One region of the Streptomyces sp. AN091965 genome, then DNA from elsewhere that is predicted to be linked to it. Evidence: predicted binding sites of a transcription regulator. Region 1 holds the regulator's gene; the other holds the start of a gene.
What was found. Region 1 encodes HspR, which represses chaperone genes until heat shock. Its sites were predicted from a motif close to TTGAGNNNNNNNNNCTCAA; they were not measured.
Positions count from the first base shown of each region.

Region 2: the regulator HspR is predicted to act here: its motif matches at 4,062-4,080, upstream of dnaK (molecular chaperone DnaK).

Region 1 covers NZ_JALDMY010000001.1:5,239,138-5,245,712, forward strand. The annotation lists gene dnaK (molecular chaperone DnaK) at 1-1,218, shown strand, start outside; gene grpE (nucleotide exchange factor GrpE) at 1,218-1,964, shown strand; gene dnaJ (molecular chaperone DnaJ) at 2,085-3,272, shown strand; gene MQV74_RS22225 (heat shock protein transcriptional repressor HspR) at 3,277-3,732, shown strand; gene MQV74_RS22230 (fibronectin type III domain-containing protein) at 3,829-4,557, opposite strand; gene MQV74_RS22235 (hypothetical protein) at 4,798-5,304, shown strand; gene MQV74_RS22240 (helix-turn-helix transcriptional regulator) at 5,522-6,575, opposite strand, start outside.
Region 2 covers NZ_JALDMY010000001.1:7,649,476-7,656,050, forward strand. The annotation lists gene MQV74_RS32520 (S8 family peptidase) at 1-3,261, opposite strand, end outside; gene MQV74_RS32525 (OsmC family peroxiredoxin) at 3,527-3,952, shown strand; gene dnaK (molecular chaperone DnaK) at 4,131-6,026, shown strand; gene MQV74_RS32535 (helix-turn-helix domain-containing protein) at 6,037-6,575, opposite strand, start outside.

The DNA of each region.
Region 1 (6,575 bases):
CACGGCGTCGACCTGTCCAAGGACAAGATGGCGCTCCAGCGCCTGCGCGAGGCCGCCGAGAAGGCGAAGATCGAGCTCTCGTCCTCGACCGAGACGACGATCAACCTGCCCTACATCACGGCCTCCGCCGAGGGCCCGCTGCACCTGGACGAGAAGCTCACGCGCGCCCAGTTCCAGCAGCTGACCAGCGACCTCCTGGAGCGCTGCAAGACGCCGTTCCACAACGTGATCAAGGACGCGGGCATCGCCCTCTCCGAGATCGACCACGTGGTCCTCGTCGGCGGCTCCACCCGCATGCCCGCCGTCGCCGAGCTCGTCAAGGAGCTGACCGGTGGCAACGAGGCCAACAAGGGCGTGAACCCGGACGAGGTCGTCGCCATCGGCGCCGCCCTCCAGGCCGGTGTCCTCAAGGGTGAGGTCAAGGACGTCCTGCTCCTCGACGTGACCCCGCTGTCCCTCGGCATCGAGACCAAGGGCGGCATCATGACCAAGCTCATCGAGCGGAACACCACGATTCCGACGAAGCGCTCCGAGATCTTCACGACGGCCGAGGACAACCAGCCGTCCGTGCAGATCCAGGTCTACCAGGGCGAGCGCGAGATCGCGGCGTACAACAAGAAGCTCGGCATGTTCGAGCTGACCGGTCTGCCCCCGGCCCCGCGCGGCGTCCCGCAGATCGAGGTCTCCTTCGACATCGACGCCAACGGAATCATGCACGTGACCGCGAAGGACCTCGGCACGGGCAAGGAGCAGAAGATGACCGTCACCGGTGGCTCCTCGCTGCCGAAGGACGAGGTCAACCGCATGCGCGAAGAGGCCGAGAAGTACGCGGACGAGGACCACGCCCGCCGCGAGGCCGCCGAGTCGCGCAACCAGGGCGAGCAGCTCGTCTACCAGACGGAGAAGTTCCTCAAGGACAACGAGGACAAGGTCCCCGGTGACGTCAAGACCGAGGTCGAGACGGCCGTCGCCGAGCTGAAGGAGAAGCTCAAGGGCGAGGACACCGCGGAGATCCGCACCGCCACGGAGAAGGTCGCCGCCGTCTCCCAGAAGCTGGGCCAGGCCATGTACGCCGACGCCCAGGCCGCGGGCGCGGCCGGCGCCGAAGGTGCCGCCCCCGGCGCCGACGCGCCGAACATGTCCAAGGAGGACGACGTCGTGGACGCCGAGATCGTCGACGACGAGAAGCCCGGTGACGCGAAGGGCGGCGCTGTCTGATGACGGAGGAGACCCCGGGCTTCGGCGACGCCGACCGGCCCGACGTCCCCTCCGGCGCCACCCCTGACGAAGCGGCGCCGCAGGCCGCCGAGCCCTCCACCGAGGAGGGCCCGGCGGCCCCGGCCGGGGACGCAATGCGAGAAGCAGGACTGACGGCCCAGCTGGACCAGGCCCGCTCGGCGCTCGGCGAGCGCACCGCGGACCTCCAGCGGCTCCAGGCCGAGTACCAGAACTACCGCCGCCGCGTGGAGCGGGACAAGGTGACGGTGAAGGAGATCGCCTCGGCGAACCTCCTCTCCGAGCTGCTCCCGACCCTCGACGACGTCGGCCGCGCGCGGGACCACGGCGAGCTGGTCGGCGGCTTCAAGTCGGTGGCCGAATCGCTGGAGACCGTCGTCGCCAAGATGGGCCTCCAGCAGTTCGGCAAGGAGGGCGAGCCCTTCGACCCGACGATCCACGAGGCCCTGATGCACAGCTACGCACCGGACGTCACGGAGACGACGTGCGTCGCGATCCTCCAGCCGGGGTATCGCATCGGCGAGCGCGTCATCCGTCCCGCCCGCGTGGCGGTGGCGGAGCCGCAGCCCGGCGCGCAGACGGTGCAGCCGGACGCGGCCGAGGACGCCGACGGCGAGGGCGGGACGCCCGACGTCGCGGACAAGGCCGAGGCCAAGGACGCGGGCCGGCCCGCCGACCAGGCCGACAAGGCCGAGAGCAAGGAGAACGGTGGCCCGGACAAGGGCTGACGTTGACACGGACGGCGACGTCGGCCGCGGCCGGGCCCCCGGCGACCATGATGGTCGCGGACCCGGCGTCGCGGTCGGCGTCGGCGTCGACCTGACGACGAGGAAGGAGGGACGTCGGGGATGAGCACCAAGGACTTCATCGAGAAGGACTTCTACAAGGTCCTCGGCGTCCCCAAGGACGCCACCGAAGCCGAGATCAAGAAGGCGTACCGGAAGCTCGCCCGCGAGAACCACCCGGACGCCAACAAGGGCAACGCGAAGGCCGAGGAGCGCTTCAAGGAGATCTCCGAGGCGAACGACGTCCTCGGCGACCCGAAGAAGCGCAAGGAGTACGACGAGGCCCGCGCGCTCTTCGGCAACGGCGGATTCAGGCCAGGCCCCGGAGCGGGCGGCGGCACGTTCAACTTCGACCTGGGCGACCTCTTCGGAGGCGGCGCCCCGGGCGGCGGTGGAGCGGGCGCCGGCGGCTTCGGCGGCGGCCTAGGTGACGTCTTCGGGGGCCTGTTCAACCGCGGTGGCGCGGGCACGGGGACGCGTACGCAGCCGCGCCGCGGCCAGGACATCGAGTCCGAGGTCACGCTGAGCTTCACGGAGGCGGTGGAGGGCGCGACGGTTCCGCTGCGCATGTCCTCGCAGGCCGCCTGCAAGGCGTGCTCGGGCACCGGCGACAAGAACGGCACGCCGCGCGTGTGCCCCACCTGTGTGGGCACGGGCCAGGTCTCCCGGGGCGGCGGTGGCGGGTTCTCCCTCACCGACCCCTGCGTGGACTGCAAGGGCCGCGGCCTGATCGCCGAGACGCCCTGCGAGGTGTGCCACGGCAGCGGCCGCGCGAAGTCGTCGCGGACGATGCAGGTGCGCATCCCGGCGGGCGTCAGCGACGGCCAGCGGATCCGGCTGCGCGGCAAGGGCGCGCCCGGTGAGCGCGGCGGCCCCGCGGGCGATCTGTACGTGGTCGTCCATGTGGACGCCCACCCGGTCTTCGGCCGCAAGGGCGAGAACCTCACGGTGACGGTCCCGGTGACCCTCTCCGAGGCCGCGCTCGGCGGCGAGGTGCGGGTGCCCACGCTCGGCGGCGTGCCCGTCACCCTGAAGCTGCCCCCGGGCACGCCGAACGGACGCACGATGCGGGTGCGCGGCAAGGGCCCCGCCCGCAAGGACGGCACCCCCGGCGACCTGCTCGTCACGGTGGAGGTGTCCGTACCGACGACGCTGTCCCCCGAGGCGAAGGAAGCCCTGGAGGAGTACCGCAAGGCGACTGCGGATCTCGATCCGCGGGCAGAACTGTTCAAGGCCGCGAAGGGAGCGTGACCTCATGGAGCGGGACGGCCGCCGACGCAACCCGTATCAGCTGACGGACGAGACCCCGGTGTACGTCATCTCGGTGGCGGCCCAGCTCTCCGGTCTCCACCCCCAGACCCTGCGGCAGTACGACCGCCTGGGCCTGGTCTCGCCCGACCGCACCGCCGGCCGGGGCCGGCGGTACTCCGCCCGGGACATCGAGCTGCTCCGCACCGTCCAGCAGCTCTCCCAGGAGGAGGGCATCAACCTCGCGGGCATCAAGCGCATCATCGAGCTGGAGAACCAGGTCGCGGCGCTCCAGTCCCGGGTCGCCGAGCTGTCGGCGGCCGTCGAGGGCGCGGCCGCCGCGATGCAGCAGCGCGAGGCCCAGGTCCACGCCTCCTACCGCCGCGACCTGGTGCCGTACCAGGACGTGCAGCAGGCGAGCGCGCTCGTGGTGTGGCGGCCGAAGAGGTCGCCGGAGCAGTAGCCCGCCGGAAGTCCGGCACGCGCAGGCCGGGCGCCCGCCCACGAGTCGTTCGTGGGCGGGCGCCCGGCCTTCGTCGTGCCGGGGCGGCCGTGCGGCTCAGCCGTCGCCGGGCGTCGGCGACGGCTCCCCGGGGGACGGCGAGCCGGTCGGCGGCTGCGTCGGCGGCAGGGTCGGCTCGGTCGGGCGGCTGGTGGCCATGGCGGCCTTGGAGGCGTTGCCCGCGGCGTCGACCGCCTTCACCCAGTAGACGGCCGGGCGGTCCCCGCCCGGGGCCCCGGTGTCGCGGAACGAGGTCGTCGTGGACGTGCCGATCTTCTTGAGCGGCGCGTGCGGGGACTCCGAGCGGTACACCGTGTACGACACCGCTTCGGTGCCGTCGCGCCAGGCCAGGGCTACACCGGGCCCGTCGTCGGGCGTGACGACGGAGAGCTGCTCGGGCGGCAGTGGCGCGATGGTGTCCCGGGCCGCCCGCGCGGCCGAGGAGTACGGCGAGGTCTTGCCGCCGGAACCGACGGCCTTGACCTTGTAGGCGTACGGCACGTCGGGTACGACCCGCCCGTCGGTGTACTTCGGCGTCGTCACGGTGCCGAGGCGGGTGAAGGCGCCGTCGGCCTCGGCCCGGTACACCTCGTACGTGCGAGCGCCCGAAGAGGCGTCCCAGGTCACCGAGTTGGCGCGCTCGCCGGACACGGCCCTGAGCTTCTCGGGGGCCTTGGGCGCGGTGCCCGAGGCGGGGGCGGCGGTGGCGCCGCCGGACCCGGTGTCGAGCGCGGCGCCCAGGCCGAGCCCCGCGGCGAGCACGGCGGCGGCCGCCGCCGACGGCACGGCGAACGAGCGGAGACGGGATCTTCGCGGGGAGGGAGACGGGGAGGGAGACGAGGGGTGAGACACGGCTGGCAGTCCCTTTCCAGGAGTGACGGGAGGTGCACACGTGGGGGGAGAAACCGCTGGTCCGTGGGGGACGGGGCACTCTAGCGAGGAGCCGTAGGGGAACGATAGACGGCGCGCCGCACTCCTATAGTTGGCAGGCTGTCGTGTCTCTTCCGCGGGAAAGCTGGATTCTCCATGGCCATGGTCGGGCTGTTCTGGATCGCCGAGGGCGATGTGTACGTGGGCTCGAAGCCGTCCGGGCTCGCTCCCGGGGTCCGGCTGACACCCGAGGGGGTGGCCGGGCTCGGGCACCAGCAGTCGGGCCTGTGGCTCTGGGACGACGTACGGGCGCTGAGCATCGAGGACGTCCCGGTGAAGTCGCTGAAGCGGCAGGTCGGGATGGTGGTGGACATGGCGCTCACGGTCGGGCTCGGCGGCGGTGAGGACGCGCCCTCGATGACCGTGTGCGTGGAGACCGCCGACCAGGAGGTCGAGCTGACCGCGTACGTGGCGGCGGCGTACGGCTACTCCCAGAAGGAGTACGACCTGTCCCGCGCCCTGCTCGCCCGGCTCACGGAGGGGGCCGCCACGCTGCTGACCACGCTGTCGGCGATGGCCGAGTGGGGGCGCTCGCACGAGGGCGGCACGCCGCGCCGCGAGCTGCGCGAGCGCCTGCTGCGGGAGTGGGCGGGTCAGGCGTAGGCGCCCGGTCCGCGGGGCGCGTGGCTGCCCCGGCCCGCCACGGAAACGTGGCGGGCCGGGGCATCTTAGGGAAGCGCGACCCCGCGGGGGGAGACCACAACAGAGCCGCTGCGGTCATCACCATGCAGTGCCGCGCCCACGCTCCGCTACCGTCAACTTGTTGCGGTGCAAGGGGCGGGGGCGGGGGCAAGTAGCCGCAATTGCGGACGTTCGTGATTCAGCGGCTACGGCCGGGGCCGTGGGATCCGCGGGGGCCGCCCGGGTCCGTGGGGCCGAGGAGGCCCGACTGGCCGATGCGGTAGCCGAGTTGGGTGCGGCCCGTGCTGCCGAGGACCTCGGCCAGCTTGGAGATGTGGACGCGTACGGTCCGCACGTTCATGCCGAGGCGTTCGGCGATGCCCGCGTCCGTGAGGCCCTCCGTGAGCAGTTCGGCGATGGCGCGCTGGCGGGCGGTGACGCCGTCCCGCGCGGGCTGCGGCGCCGGATGCGGGAACAGGGGCGTCGCCAGGCGCCACAGGCGGTCGAAGAGCGCGGCCAGATAGCGGGCCAGGGCGGGCACGCGGATCTCCAGGGCCAGGGCGCGGTCCCGGTCGGCGGGGACGAAGGCGACCGCGCGGTCGAAGACGACGAGCTGGGCCGTGACCTCGCTCAGCGTGCGGACCTCCACGTCGCCCGCCAGCTCCTCGAAGCGGGCGAGCACGGGGAAGGCGTGCCGGGCCGTGTGCTGGTACAGGGTGCGCAGCCGGCAGCCGCGGGACAGCAGCGGCTGTTCGCGCGGCGGCGCCGAGCCCAGGTCCCAGACGCGGTGGAACCCGCCCGGCTGCACGGTCAGGACCTCGTCGGCGCAGGTGTCCGCGGCCCGGCAGACGGCGTCGGTGATCCGGGGCACGCCCCTGAGCAGGGTGATCGCGGAACTCCTGGGCGGTGCGCCACGGTCCGGTGGAGCGGGCGCGGCCGTCCGCTCCGCCGCCCGGCGCGCGAGGGCGAGCAGCGGCTCGAAGGCGGCGGTCAGCTCGGCCTCGCGGCGCCGTTCGTGCGCCACGTCCTCCTCGATGCCGCGCAGCAGCCGCAGCAGGGCGCGCGAGGGGGCGCTGGGCAGCAGCCACGCCATGTCGTCGAGGTCGGGGTGCAGGAGGCCGAAGTCGACCAGGCAGGGCGCGCGTTCCGCGTCCCGCGCGGGTACGCGGCGCTCGCGCAGGGCCCGGGCGTAGAGCGCGGCCCCCGCGGCGCACCACGCGTCGGCCCCGTGCGGGCGGTGCCGCTCGTCCCCC
Region 2 (6,575 bases), 2.4 Mb from region 1:
GTCGGTGACCTCGGCGCGGAAGGAGACGCCCTTGCCGCGGGCCGGGTTCGTCACCTCGGCCTTGCCGCCGGTGACCGTCAGGGCGGTCCACGTACGCCCCTTGTCGTAGCTGACGTACGCCTTCAGGGACGCGAGATTGCCACCGGCCGCATGGCCCTGGACGGTGACCGGGACGGACTGTTTCACGCCTGCCGGAGCACGGCTGTCCAGACCCACCTTCGGCGTGAAGCGGACGGTGGACACGGGCAGTTGCTCCTCCCCGTCCACGTGCCGGGAGCGGAACGTCCAGCTCGCCTCCACGCGCGAGGACACCGCCGCGAGCTTCGGGGAGCGGGTCACGGAGGCCGTCAGCCGGTACTCCGCGTCGCCCGCCGGGACCTTGAAGGCCTCGGCGCCCGTCACCGCGTCCTTCTTCTCCGCGACCTTCACGCCGTCGCGGTACAGGACCGACTTCTCGGTGGTGTAGCGCGTCCAGCCGGGGTTCCCCCGGCCGTCGGCGACGACCGGGATCCGGCCGCGCAGCTCGTCGCCCTTGCGGAAGACGCCCGTGCCGGAGCCTAGGCGCGGGCCGAAGACGCCGGTGTTGAACGTCGCGGTGTAGGCCTTCCCGGCCCGGAAGGCCCGCGCGTCCCGCTCGTAAAAGCTCTCCAGGGGGCGGTTGCCCTCTGCGTCCTTGTCGCCGTACTGCGCGAACTCGACGCCCCACTTCGCGCCGTCGAGCGCGGACACATGCGCCGTCGTGGTGCGTGGCAGCTTCTGTGGCGGCAGGATCGGCGAGATGCCGCCCGCCTCCGGGAGGTACCCGGCGATGGACAGGTCGCCCCACCGGCCGGGGGCCGACGCGCCGGAGCGGATCGTCAGCTTCGCGAAGTCGGCCCTCGTCAGGTGCCGGGTGTAGCCGGTCGCGAACCGGGTGACCTTGCCGCCGAGCATGACGTCGTAGCGCGTGTCCGCGCCCTTGCGCCAGGTCCCGAGCCACTGCTGGCCGAATCCGGCGGGGACCGCGGGGCCGAGGTGCGCGGTGCGCAGGCTCTGGAACCTCGAGATGTTGAGGGCGCCCAGCTCGTTGCCCGCGTACGTGTACCGGGCGTCGAGGAAGACCAGCTCGGCGGTGCGGTCGGCGATGCCGATGTCGACCGGCTTCGCCGTGCGGGCGTCGAGCGTCACGGTCGTCTTCTTGTTCACGACGAGCCGGGGCTGGACCAGCCAGTCCGTGCCCTTGTCGGCGTCGCGGGGGTCGACGTAGACCGCCGTGTCCAGCAGGTACGTGCCCTTCGCCACGCGGAGCCTGACGGTCCCCGAGGCGTCGTCCACCCAGTGGTTCTGGCCCTTGTCGCCGCCGGTGAGGCCCTGGAGCAGCGTCAGATAGTGCGGCGCGGGCCGCCCGTCGCGGCCGACGGTCCTCAGCGTCACCTCGTGCCGCTCGATCTCGCGCTCCACGACGGCCGCCGTGCGCACGCTCTGCCCGCCGCCGGTCGCGGTCACATACGCCGCGTACGTGCCGTTGACCGAGCCGCCGGGCCGGGTGTCCGCGACGAGGTCGACCGCGGCGGTGCCGCCCGCGGGGACCGTCAGCTCGCGCCGGCTCAGGGTGAAGAAGCCGTCGGGCGCGGGGCGGCCCTTCGGGTCGGTCGCCGCCACCGCGAGGCCGAGCGTGACGTCCCGCTCGCCGAGGTTCTCGTACGTGAGCTTCTTCGTGACGGGCTTGTCGTCGGTGTGCGGCCACAGCCGCGTGCCGAAGTCGAGCGACGTCGGCCGGGCGATCACCGTCTGGTCGACGGCCTTGTCCACGGCGATCCGGCCCGCGCCCTGCTCGAAGGGGCTGTACGCGCCGCCCCGCGCGGACGCCGTCAGGGCGCCCTTCAGCTCCGCCTGCTTCCAGGTGGGGTGCCGCTGCTTGAGCAGCGCGGCGGCGCCCGCGGCGTGCGGGGCCGCCATCGAGGTGCCGGAGATCGTCAGATAGCCCTCGGGGTTCTGCCCGACCTCCTTCTCGATCCGGCTGCCGGGGGCGGCGGCCGCGGTGATGTCCACGCCCGGCGCCGTCACGTCCGGCTTGATCGTGCCGCCGTCCCCGATCGGGCCCCGGCTGGAGAACGCCGCGAGCTTGTCGGCGCCGTCGACGGCGCCCACGGTCAGCGCTGCCTTCGCGGTGCCCGGGGAGCCGACGGTGCCGGGACCGTACTCGCCTTCGTTGCCCGCCGAGACGGCGAACAGGACGCCCTTGTCGGCCGAGAGCTCGTCGACCGCGGCCTCCAGCGGGTCGGTGCCCTCCGAGTCCCCGCCGCCCAGGCTCAGATTGACCACGTCGGCGCCCTGGGCCGCGGCCCACTCCATGCCCGCGACGATGCCGGAGTCGTCGCCGAAGCCGTCGTCGTCGAGGACCTTGCCGCTCAGGACCTTCGCGCCGGGCGCGACGCCCTTGAGCTTCCCGCCCGACGCGGCGCCCGTGCCCGCCGCGATGGACGCCACGTGCGTGCCGTGCCCGAAGCGGTCCTCGACGTCGGCGGCCGAGCTGAAGTTCTTCTCGGCAACGACCTGGTCCTTGAGGTCGGGGTGCGCGGAGTCCACGCCCGAGTCCAGGACGGCGATCTTCACGCCCTTGCCGTCGTACCCGGACCGCCAGACCTCCGGGGCGCCGATCTGCGGCACGCTCTTGTCCAGGCTCGCCTCGCGGACGCCGTCGAGCCACACCCGGCGCACCCCGGGGGCGTACCCGCGCGCGTCCGTGAGGGTGCGCCACAGCAGGGCCGCGTCCTGGCGCGGGGTGCGGAGGGCCTCCGCGTTCAGGGACGGCAGGACGCGGCGGACCGTCGTGTCCCCGGCCGCCCGGACACCGGCCCGCGCGCCGCGTGCCGCGCCCGTGTAGCCGACGATCAGTTTCAGGCCCTTCTTCTGGGCCGTGCGGGTGGCCTTCCGGCTCAGCTCCGTGATGTCGAACAGCCGCCGGTCGACCCGGCCTTCGGCGATGAGCCGCCGCGCGTCGTACGGCAGGACCAGCGTGTGGCCGCCGACCGTCTGGGTGCGCACGGGGATGTTCTCGCGGCCCTTCGCGGGGGCGAAGCCCGTCACGCGGCCCCCGGCGTCGACGGCGACGCGGTCGCCGGTGACGAGGGTGAGCCGGTGCGCGGCTCCGCCCTTCGACGACAGGGCGGGCCCCGCGGCGCCCCCGGAGGCCGCCCGGCCCCCCTCGGCCGCCGCCGGTCCTGTCAGGCCCGCCGTGAGCGCCGCGGCCACCGCTGTCGCGACGGTGACCGCGCCCACTCTCGCGCGACGGCTTCTGCGCCGACTTCCCTGGTGACTTCTGTGCTCATTTCGGTGATGGCGCACATTTCCCCAATCGAGTTCAACTTTCTTACGTAGACGATCAGTTGATGCGCAAGGTTCAGTGCGCGCCGGTGGCGTGCGCCCGCCGGGCCCCCTCCCGGGTGATCCTTCTTACGGCTCCGTACCGACCCCGTACGCCGCGATTTCCCCCGGAGTGTGATCGGATGGGGGTCACGGAACTTCACCGAAGGGATTTGGCATCGTGGCTACCACGCGCTCCGCACACACGGTCTGGGAAGGCAGCCTGACCGAGGGCTCCGGCACGGTGACCTTCGACTCCTCGGGCATCGGGCAGCAGGCCGTGTCCTGGCCGTCCCGCGCCGAGGAGGCGAACGGCAAGACGAGCCCCGAGGAGCTCATCGCCGCCGCGCACTCCAGCTGCTTCTCGATGGCGCTGTCCCACGGCCTGACCGGTGCGGGCACCCCGCCCACCAAGCTGGTCACGTCCGCCGACGTGACCTTCCAGCCGGGCACCGGCATCACGGGCATCCACCTCACCGTCGAGGGCGAGGTGCCGGGCCTCGACGAGGCGGCCTTCACCGCCGCCGCCGAGAACGCCAAGGCCAACTGCCCGGTCAGCCAGGCGCTCACGGGCACCACCATCACGCTGTCGGCGAAGCTGGCCTGACCCGCCGCCCGCACCGCGGCGAAGCCGCCGACCCCGCGCGCCGGGGCGGCGGCTTCGTCGTGTCCGAAACCCCCGCCGGGCCCGCCCGGGCGCGGCCCCGCACGCGGCATTGACAAGAACCCGCTCAAGTTTTGTGCTGGAGGGCGGAGTATCACCGCGTCGGAAGGGGTTGTTGGACATGGCACGTGCGGTCGGCATCGATCTCGGCACGACCAACTCCGTGGTCGCCGTCCTGGAGGGCGGCGAACCCACCGTCATCGCGAACGCGGAGGGGGCCCGCACCACCCCCTCGGTCGTCGCCTTCGCCAAGAGCGGCGACGTGCTCGTCGGGGAGGTCGCCAAGCGCCAGGCGGTGACGAACGTGGAGCGCACCGCGCGCTCCGTCAAGCGCCACATGGGCGACCCGGCCTGGGGCTTCCCGGAGGGCGGCGCGGTGGACGGCCACCGGTACACCGCGCAGGAGCTGTCCGCGCGCGTCCTGCAGAAGCTCAAGCGGGACGCCGAGTCCTACCTCGGCGAGGACGTCACCGACGCCGTGGTCACCGTGCCCGCGTACTTCGACGACGCCCAGCGCCAGGCCACCAAGGAGGCGGGCGGGATCGCGGGCCTCAACGTCCTGCGGATCGTCAACGAACCGACGGCCGCCGCGCTCGCCTACGGCCTCGACAAGGGGGACGACCAGACCGTCCTGGTCTTCGACCTCGGCGGCGGCACCTTCGACGTGTCGCTCCTGGAGATGGGCGAGGGCGTCATCGAGGTCAAAGCCACCAACGGCGACACGCGGCTCGGCGGCGACGACTGGGACCAGCGCATCGTCGAACACCTCGTCAGGCAGTTCAAGAACGCGTACGGCATCGACCTCGCCCGGGACAAGATGGCGCTGCAACGCCTGCGCGAGGGCGCCGAGAAGGCGAAGATCGAGCTCTCCTCGGCCAGCGAGACCGACATCAACCTGCCCTACATCACGGCCTCCGCGGACGGGCCGCTGCACCTCGCCGAGAAGCTCACCCGAGCCCAGCTGCAGGAGCTCACCGGGGATCTGCTCGACCGCTGCAAGGGCCCCTTCCACCAGGCCGTCAAGGACGCGGGCGTCCAGCTCTCCGCGATCGACCACGTCATCCTCGTCGGCGGCTCCACCCGCATGCCCGCGGTCACGGACCTGGTCAAGGAGCTGACCGGCAGGGACCCGCACAAGGGCGTCAACCCCGACGAGGTCGTCGCCCTCGGCGCGACGCTCCAAGCGGGCGTGATCCGCGGCGACGTCAAGGACGTCCTGCTCCTCGACGTGACCCCGCTGTCGCTCGGCATCGAGACCAAGGGCGGCATCATGACCAAGCTCATCGAGCGCAACACGACCATCCCCACGCGCCGTTCGGAGACCTTCTCCACCGCCGAGGACAACCAGCCCTCGGTCGGCATCCAGGTCTTCCAGGGCGAGCGCGAGATCGCCGCGTACAACAAGAAGCTCGGCGTCTTCGACCTGACCGGGCTGCCGCCCGCGCCGCGCGGGGTGCCCAAGATCGAGGTCACCTTCGACATCGACGCCGACGGGATCATGCACGTCTCGGCGAAGGACGAGGCCACCGGGCGCGAGCAGCGCATGACGGTCACGGGCGGCTCCGCGCTGCCCAAGGACGACATCGACCGGATGGTCCGCGAGGCCGAGCAGTACGCCGAGGAGGACCGCAAGCGGCGCGAGGCCGCCGAGACCCGCAACCAGGCCGAGCAGCTCGTCTACCAGACCGAGCGGTTCCTGAGCGAGAACGGTGAGCGGATCCCCGCCGACACCAGGGCCGAAGTGGAGGCGGCCGCCGCCGAGTTGAAGGACACTCTCGACGGCGGCGACACCCACGCCGTCCGCGCGGGCGCCGAGAAGCTCGCCGCGGTCAGCCAGAAGATGGGGCAGGCCCTGTACGCGGCCGCGGGCGCCGCAGGGAGCACGGCGGCGCCCCAGGACGCCGGCACCCGGGGCCCCGCCGACGAGGGCGTGGTCGAGGCGGAGATCGTCGACGACGAGGAGGCCGGGAAGAAGGGCGACGACCACGGGAAGAAGGACGGGCCCGGCGCCTCCTGAGCGGACCCGGCTACCCCCGGTCCTGGAGGTACTTGACCGTCGCCGGGTCGGCGGGCAGCAGGGTCTCGACGGCCAGCTCGGCGACGGTCACGTCCATCGGCGTGTTGAACGTCGAGATCGAGGAGATGAAGGACAGCACCCGCCCCTCGTGCTCGACCCTGAGCGGCAGCGCGAAGTGCGGCACCTGCCCGTCCGCCGCCGTGTCCTCGCCCGGGTCGAGGACCGGGTAGGCCGCCACCTCCTCGTACAGGGCGCGCAGCGCGCCCGAGCGCTGGAGCGCGATCTGCCGCTCCATCTGGTGCAGCAGGTGCCCGCGCCACTCCCGCAGGTTGCGGATCTTCGGGGCGAGACCCTCGGGGTGCAGCACGATCCGCATCGCGTTCAGGGGCGGCGCGAGCAGGTGCTCAGGCAGGCCGTCGAGGAGCGAGGCGATGCCGCGGTTCGCGGCGACCACGTCGTACGTCGCGTCGACGACCAGGGCCGGATACGGCTCGTAGCCCTGGAGCAGCCGCTCCAGGCCCGCGCGCAGCGCGCCCATCGACGGGTCGT